Regions from separate parts of the Halanaerobaculum tunisiense genome, predicted to be linked through region 2. Evidence: riboswitches for the same ligand, from Rfam matches in the RefSeq annotation. Region 2 holds a riboswitch; the other holds the start of a gene.
What was found. A riboswitch is a leader RNA that binds a small molecule or an ion and turns the genes downstream of it on or off. The one in region 2 is predicted to bind S-adenosylmethionine.

Region 1: another riboswitch for S-adenosylmethionine. It lies ahead of ACYQ3D_RS09370 (methionine ABC transporter ATP-binding protein); the one in region 2 lies ahead of ACYQ3D_RS08815 (O-acetylhomoserine aminocarboxypropyltransferase/cysteine synthase family protein).

What each region holds. Positions count from the first base shown of each region.
Region 1 covers NZ_BAAHYI010000010.1:33,867-38,217, reverse strand. Annotated here, with positions in the region: gene ACYQ3D_RS09385 (cell wall hydrolase) at 1-169, shown strand, start outside; gene ACYQ3D_RS09380 (MetQ/NlpA family ABC transporter substrate-binding protein) at 231-1,043, opposite strand; gene ACYQ3D_RS09375 (methionine ABC transporter permease) at 1,148-1,786, opposite strand; gene ACYQ3D_RS09370 (methionine ABC transporter ATP-binding protein) at 1,791-2,843, opposite strand; SAM riboswitch class I at 2,939-3,046, opposite strand; gene ACYQ3D_RS09365 (TIGR03905 family TSCPD domain-containing protein) at 3,140-3,382, opposite strand; gene ACYQ3D_RS09360 (heavy metal translocating P-type ATPase) at 3,466-4,351, opposite strand, start outside.
Region 2 covers NZ_BAAHYI010000009.1:23,402-27,752, reverse strand. Annotated here, with positions in the region: gene ACYQ3D_RS08825 (type I phosphomannose isomerase catalytic subunit) at 1-509, opposite strand, end outside; gene ACYQ3D_RS08820 (hypothetical protein) at 597-902, opposite strand; gene ACYQ3D_RS08815 (O-acetylhomoserine aminocarboxypropyltransferase/cysteine synthase family protein) at 958-2,154, opposite strand; SAM riboswitch class I at 2,219-2,321, opposite strand; gene ACYQ3D_RS08810 (DUF6897 domain-containing protein) at 2,374-2,562, opposite strand; gene ACYQ3D_RS08805 (hypothetical protein) at 2,754-3,551, shown strand; gene ACYQ3D_RS08800 (hypothetical protein) at 3,610-4,351, shown strand, end outside.

The DNA.
Region 1 (4,351 bases), on a different contig from region 2:
GAGCCATTCCCCTAGTGAAAGAACTATCAGAGCTACTTTAGCTGCCCTACGGGGTTGGGATCCAACCTATGGTTGTATTTATTACTATAACCCTGCTAAAGTTACTTCCCGCTGGATCTATTCTAGACAGGTAGTCCGTAGAATTGGTAAACATGTTTTTGCTAGGTAGAATTTACATCAATCACCTAAAGTAAAAAGCATGCCTTTGTAGCAAGGCATGCTTAACTAAGTTAAAATACTGACACAATTGCTCCCTCATATTCCTCTTGGATATAATCTTTTACTTCTTGAGAAGTAAGAGCAGCAGCTAATTTTTTAAGTAACTTATTATTCTTATCTTCGCTCCTAACTGCTAAAACATTTCCATATGGAGAATCGCTTCCTTCCATAATAACTGCATCTTCAGTAGGAACTAAATCGCCTTCTAAAGCATAATTAGTATTGATGATTACTGCTGTAACATCCCCTAAAACTCTAGGTAATTGAGCTGCTGCTAATTCATCAAATTGGAGATCCTTAGGATTCTCCACTATATCAACTGGAGTAGCCTTTAGCCCAGCTTCATCACTTAACTCAATTAAATCAGCAGATTCTAATAGTAATAAAGCTCTTCCTTCATTAGTTGCATCATTAGGAATAGCAATTGTAGATCCTGGCTCTAACTCCTTAAGATCACTAATTTCTTCGGAATAAAGGCCCATTGGTTCTAAATGAACTTTAGTTAAATAAGTTAAATCTAAGTCTCGCTCTTCTTTAAAGTTATTCAGATAAGGCACATGTTGGAAGTAGTTAGCATCAATACTTCCGTCATCTAAAGCAAGATTAGGTGTCACATAATCAGTAAATTCTTTGACTTCCAATTCAATTCCCTCTTCAGCCAATAAAGGTTTAACTACCTGCTTTAGAATCTTTGCATGGGGAGCTGGCGTAGCCCCGATTACTAATTTTTCTTTTTCCTGGGTTGCTTCCTGACTTCCTCCACAACCTACTACTAATGTCGCTATCAATAGAACAGCTACTGCTAAAATAATTCTTTTTCTCATCTTCTCTCCTCCTCATTTTATATAATTTACAGTTTGAAATTTTTAATTAAAAACCTATAATTTACTAATTATTCTAACTGTAAATTGTAAACTGTTAACTAACTTTAACTATGATCTAATCTTTGAGCTAACCAATTACCAAAACTTTGGACTGACTGGACTAGAATAATTAATAAAATAATCGTCTTGATCATAACATCAGTCTGAAACCGATGATAACCATACCGAACTGCAATATCACCTAAGCCACCGGCTCCAATTGCTCCTGCAATAGCTGAAAAACCAATCAGAGTAATCCCTGTAATAGTTAATCCTAAAGTTAAAGATGGTAAAGACTCTGGTAATAAAACCTTACTAATAATCTGCCAGGGAGTAGCTCCCATAGATTGAGCAGCTTCTATAACTCCATTATCAACCCCTTTTAACGAGTTCTCTACAATTCTACCTACAAAAGGAATAGCAGCTATAGTAAGGGGAACAATAGCAGCTGTAGTACCAACTGAAGTCCCTACAACTAAACGGGTGAAGGGAATCAAGGCTACCATTAAAACAATAAAAGGAATTGACCGAGTAATATTAATAATAGTAGTCAAAATTAGATTCAAATACTTATTCTCCAGAATATGTTCTTTATCTGTAACCACTACCCCTACTCCTAAAGGAATACCAAATAAGACAGCTACACACATAGATACACCAACCATATAAATAGTCTCTTGGATTCCTGCCCATAATAAGCCCATATTTTTAGTTAGATAAACTAATAGATTCTGCACCTTCAATCACCTCAATTTTAACTTTTTCCTGTTGTTGAAGATCTTCAATTCCTGTTTTAATCTGCTCTCTATCTCCTGTTAACTCGATAATTAAAGTTCCAAAAGGAGTTCCCTGAATTTTATCAATATTACCGTATAAGATATTAGCATTAACTTGATGAGTATGGACAAAATCAGAGACTATCGGTTCCCCAGCTGAATCACCAGTAAAGCTGATCTTGATTAATCTTCCTTGATCAGGATTATTAACAGTTACTCTTGATAATAACTCCTCGGGAACATTAGCATTAACTACTCGTTGTAAAAAATTCTTAGTTACTGGTTCTTGAGGAGCTGTAAAGATATTAAGGATATCACCTTGTTCTACAATCTTCCCTTCTTCTATGACTGCTACCTGAGTACAGATTTCTTTGATCACTTCCATCTCATGAGTAATTAATACAATAGTAATCCCTAACTGGTGATTAATATCTTGGAGTAACTCTAAAATCGAATGAGTCGTCTCTGGATCCAAAGAAGATGTCGCCTCATCACACAACAACACCTTAGGATCATTAGCTAAAGCACGGGCGATCCCTACTCTCTGTTGTTGACCACCACTTAGCTGACTAGGATAGTTATCAGCCTTATCTGCCAGTCCTACTAACTCTAATAACTCCTCTACTTTAGGATTTATTTCTCTCTTTCCTTTACCAGCAATCTCTAAACAAAAAGCTACATTCTCTGCCACTGTACGTGACTGTAACAGATTAAAGTTTTGGAAGATCATTCCTATCTCTTTTCGTGCCTTTCGTAATTGCGATGTGCTTAATTCTGTTAAATCCTCTCCGTCGACAATAACTTGGCCACTTGTTGGCCGTTCTAGTAAGTTCAGACAACGAATTAAAGTACTTTTTCCAGCCCCACTCGGGCCAATCACTCCAAAAATCTCTCCTGCTGTAACTTCTAAATCAATTCCTTCTAAAGCTGTAACTGGACCTTCTTCACTGTGATATATCTTATCTAGATTCTGAACTTCAATCATAGCTATATCTACTCCTTCTAATTTACTAAATTTAACTAATTTATATTTAAAATAAAAATTCCCCTTCCCATAAGAGAAGAGGTTAATTAACTCCCCTCTTATCTATCAGGAATAACTGCAGGAATTAGCACCGGGTACTTATAAAAGTAAGTACTGGTTGCTGGGCTTCATCGGGCCAGTCCCTCCACCTCTCTCGATAAGAGATTTCTATTAAATTTCAATTAAGTTATAAATATCATAACAGTTGAGTCTTAACTTGTCAAGAGCTATCCAAGGGAAGATCTAGTCAAGCTGTTTTAGAATACCTCTTGTAAAGCTTGACTCAATTGATCAGGACAAGAAGTCTGATTTCTACAAGTAATTCCTTCTAATCTAGCTGCTACCTCTTCTACCTTAGCTCCTTCTACTAAAGCTGCTATACCAGTTGAATTGCCACTACAACCACCTATGAATTCTACTTCCTCAATAATTCCACTATCATTGACTTCAAACTTAATTTCTTGAGCACATACACCATCTGGTTTAAATGTCTTCTTCATTATTAATCCCCCTAATTAAGAATTCTTTTTTTAGTATATAAAAATTATAGCTAATAATCAAATATAATAACCAATGAACTCATCTAAAATTCAGATCTTGTAATCCGCATAGCATTTAAAACAGCCAAAACTGCTACACCTACATCAGCAAAAACTGCCTGCCACATACTAGCCATCCCAAAAGCCCCCATAAGTAACACTATACCTTTAATCCCTAAAGCTAGAATAATATTCTGCCAGACGACCTTCCGAGTGAAATTAGCTACATTAATAGCATCTACTAAACTAGATGGTTGATCCTTCATCAGCACAACATCAGCTGCTTCAATAGCAGCATCAGAGCCTAAACCTCCCATAGCAACACCAATATCTGATCTAGCCAACACTGGAGCATCATTAATACCATCTCCTACAAAAACTAACTTATCACTATCACTTTGGTCTGTAAGCAAGTTCTCTACTTCAGCTAGCTTATCATCTGGTAATAATTCAGCATAATACTGATCTAAATCCAACTGCTCAGCTACACTGCTAGCTACTTGCTGATTATCTCCTGTTAACATAACTATTTTTTTTACACCAAGCTCTTTTAAGCCAGCAATTGCTTCGGCAGAGTCTTCTTTAATCCGGTCATTAATCAGAATATAACCTACATAGCTCCTATCGCAAGCTACATGAATTACTGTTCCTGATTCTTCTGGCGAAGAATAACTAATTCCTTCTGCTTCCATTAATTTATGATTCCCAGCTAAAATTTCCTTCTCCTCTACAACCACATCTAAACCATGACCAGCAATTTCTTGATAACTATCTATATCTTCACTACTGATTTCTGCTCCATCATAAGCTTCTAAGATTGATTCAGCAATTGGATGATTAGAATTAGTCTCTACCTGAGCAGCTAATTCTAACAGTTCTTCCTCTGACCAACCTTCTTCTGGAACCAACTTAGTCACAGCAAAGACACCT
Region 2 (4,351 bases):
AATAAAACATCACCAGCTTCCACTTCAACTTCTACCAAATCCCCTTCTAATTCTCCAGCTTCAATATCAGCAGCAAATTTCTCTCTAGTAACTGTAGGTTGGATACCATAAACTAACTTAGCACCCTCTTCAGCAGTAAGTACATACCACATTTCTGTCTTCCCTAATTCTCCTTCTTCTTGCCTAGCTGCATATTCATTATCGGGGTGAACTTGAACTGATAATTTATCATTAGCATCCAGTAACTTGATTAACAAAGGAAACTTTTGATAATCTTCTGCTTGTGCTTCCTCTCCTAAGATTTTAACCCCTGCTTGTTCAATAACCTCCATTAATTCTTGGCCAGCAAACTCTCCATTAGTTATTTGGCTACTACCATTCTTATGAGCAGCAACTTCCCAACTTTCTCCGATTGAATCACTAGATAAATCTCTACCAAACTCAGTAGCTAAAGCACTACCACCCCAGATTTTTTCTTTATAAACTGGTTCAAATTTTAAGGGATACATCCTATCATCCTTTCTAGCTAAATATTATAATTCCTCTTTATACATCTTTAAATATAACCTGTGATTTATCCTGCTTAGCTCTATTATTTAAAACAAAGAAACTACAATACTGATAATAAATATAGGCAGACTAATAATTAACAAATTTAATCCTTGTTGCGATTTATCCCTTTCTTCCTTAGTCTTATTTTGTCCAAATTTAAATAAAACTTTATCTTTACAATAAAGAAAAATTCCAGCAGTAAATAATAATAAGAACTCTATAAATAAAGTATCACTAAGTTGGAAACTAGTTATAGGATTGGATTGGAGAAAAGATACTACTATAACTACTAATATACTTATTATAGCAATGATACTCCCCGTTAACAATAATTTATATTCAGACCTCATTTGTTAATATTTAACTCCCTTCTAAACTATAAAAGCCCCCAGATGGGGGCTTAAATTACTTAACTTGAGTAAAAGCTTGTTCTAAATCAGCAATAATATCTGCTGGATCTTCAATCCCTACAGAAACCCGAATTAAATCTTCAGTAATTCCCGCATCTTGTTGTTCTTCTGCAGATAATTGTTCATGGGTAGTAGAAGCAGGGTGGATAATTAAACTTCTTGTATCTCCTATGTTAGCTAATAAGGAACAAAGTTGAACATTATTAACTAAATCTTTACCAGCTGCAAAGCCACCTTGGATACCAAAACAGACCATTCCTCCAAAATTTCGTTGTTGTTTAGCAGCTAACTGATGTTGGGGATGACTCTCTAACCCGGGATATCTAACCCATTTAACTTGCGGATGATCTTCTAACCAACTAGCTACTTTCAAAGCATTTTGAGAATGTTTTTCCATTCTTAAAGATAGTGTTTCTAACCCTTGGATAAATAACCAAGCATTAAAAGGACTCATAGCTGGTCCAGTATCCCGATATCCTTCTGTTCTAGCTTTAGCAATAAAGTCTTGTGGGCCAACTATCACTCCCCCAATAGAACTTCCGTGGCCTCCAATATACTTAGTAGTAGAATGAATTACAATATCAGCACCTAATTTAAGTGGTTGGCAAAGATAAGGTGTATTAAAGGTATTATCAACTACTAACTTTAAATTATGTTCATGGGCTAACTCAGCTACAGCTGCAATATCAACTACATCTAAGGTAGGATTACCTGGAGATTCTAAGTATAAGAACTTAGTATCTTCAGTAATTGCTTGTTCCCAATTTTTAATCTCATGAGGGTCAACAAAGTTGGTTTCAATTCCATACTTAGGTAAAGTTTCGGAGAATAAATGATATGTACCGCCGTAAATATATTTAGAAGCTACAATCTCTCCAGGTCCATCAGACAAAGTTAAAGCTGTTAAATCAATAGCAGCCATACCTGATGATGTAGCTAATCCCGCTTCTGCTCCTTCTAAGTTAGCTAATCTTTCTTCTAACACAGCATTAGTAGGATTTCCAATCCTAGAATAGATATTCCCCTCTTCTTCTAAGGCAAATAAACTGGCAGCATGATCTGCATCATCAAATTCATAGGAAGTTGTCTGATAGATAGGAACTGCTCTTGAATTATTACTATCTTCCTGGGGGTCATAACCTCCGTGTAACGCCTTAGTCTCAAAACTATACTCTTCTTCGCGACTACTCATTGGTAATACCTCCCTTGATTATAAAATAAAAAATCCTCTTCTTATAAGAAGAGGTTAATTACTCTTCTTATCTTTCAATACACTTAGGTATTGCAAGAATTGGCACCTTCCCTATTGGGGGTTGCCGGGCATCTTTGGGCCAGTCCCTCCACCACTCTTGATAAGAGTCAAATATTTGATTTTAAATAATAGTAACATACTTTAATAAAACTGTCAACCCTACTTAATCATCTCTATAGCATTGACATTAACAATTATATAGTCTTCTGTATCATCTTTAATAATTACAATTTCTTGTTCATTATCAGCGGACCCTTCGATAATTTCCCCTGTTATCACTTGCCCTCCCATAGTATAGATAGTCACCTCCACTCCTAACAAATGATTTTTAATAAAACTAACATTCATAATCTATTTCCTCCTTTTCTTATTAAGATATTATGATACTTATCAAAAAATATAATCTATTATTAACATTTTTTTCTATACACCATATTATATAGTGACTCATCGGAAAAAAGACCATTTAACAAAAAGATAAATCCCAGTTCACTCCTGAATTGCATAATATATATTAGTAATTTAACAGGAGGGATAGAATGGATTTTGTAGATGTAAAAAGTTTATTACAAAGCAAACAGTTTGAAGACAATCAAACAACTATAGTAGGACCTATGGAAATCATTTACCCTTCTTCTAAAGAAACAAATCAAAATTTACTAAACGAAGATGAGTCAACAAAACGTGCAGAGTCAGCACTAAAAACAAGTAAAAACCAAGGAGGAGAAAGAATGGCTGAAGAAGATTTAGAGATTCAACAAGTAAATGGTGGTTGTACTGAAGGTACTCCTGATCCAGACTTAGACGAATGTGAAGACTGTGAAGAGATTCCTTTTTGTTGCACCTTAGTTATTCCGGAAGGTTTTGAGATCCCTGACGATGACGAAGAAGACTATATCGAGGAAAACTTTGATCTAGCTGCTTATTTTGTAGACGGCTGTTTTGATTGTCTAGAAATCCCTTGTGCCTTAGAAACTGAAACTTGTGGAGAAATTGCAGTAACTCAACTAGCAATCAAAGGCTGTATTAAAACAATAGGAAGTTTATGTGTAGTTAGTGAATCTGCTCCAGAAGCAGGTTCTCAAGCAGCTGTCTGTTCTGAAGACTTAATCTGTGTTGATCCTGAAGACTTTGATTTGGAAGAAGATGACTTTGTACCTGTTTGTGTAGGTTGCGGTGCTAGTTGTCCTGGCGAAGATGGTACCCTTCGAGTTATTGGGGCTAATGTAGATGATGTCGATGAACTAGATAATGATGACAATGATGATCTTTGTGGCGAGCAAGTTTGGCAAATTGAAGGAACTCTTGAATTTGCTTGTGCACCTGTAAATGACTAATTAGTAGTGTGGGGCAACCCACACTTTTTCTTTCATTTTATTAAAAGGAGGAGGAAATATGAGTCAAAATAGAAGTTGTCCCGAAGGCAACTTAGATCCAGATTTAGACGAATGTGAAGACTGTGAAGAGATTCCTTTTTGTTGCACCTTAGTTATCCCCGAAGGTTTTGAGATACCTGACGATGATGAAGAAGACTATATCGCGGAAAACTTTGATCTAGCTGCTTATTTTGTAGACGGCTGTTTTGATTGTCTAGAAATCTCTTGTGCCTTAGAAACTGAAACTTGTGGAGAAATTGCAGTAACTCAACTAGCAATCAGAGGCTGTATTAAGACCATAGTAAGTTTATGTGTAGTTAGTGAATCTGCTCCAGAAGCAGGTTCTCAAGCAGCTGTCTGCTCTGAAGACTTAATCTGTGTTGATCCTGAAGACTTTGATTTAGAGGAAGATGACTTTGTACCTGTTTGTATAGGTTGTGGTGCTAGTTGTCTTGGCGAAGATGGTACCCTTCGAGTTATTGGGGCTAATGTAGATGAGGTCGATGAACTAGATGATGATGACAATGATGAACTTTGTGGCGAACAAGTTTGGCAAATTGAAGGAACTCTTGAATTTGCTTGCGGTATTGTAGATGATGAAGATAACGGTGACAATGGTGATAATGGTGATGACGAGGAAGTTTGTGAATGTCAAGTAACTACCCCCGGCGGTACTGATACAGAATGTACAATTGATACTCCTGAAGATGTAGAATCAACAGACTGTACTTTAAATATTCAAGTCTGTACGGGATGTAATG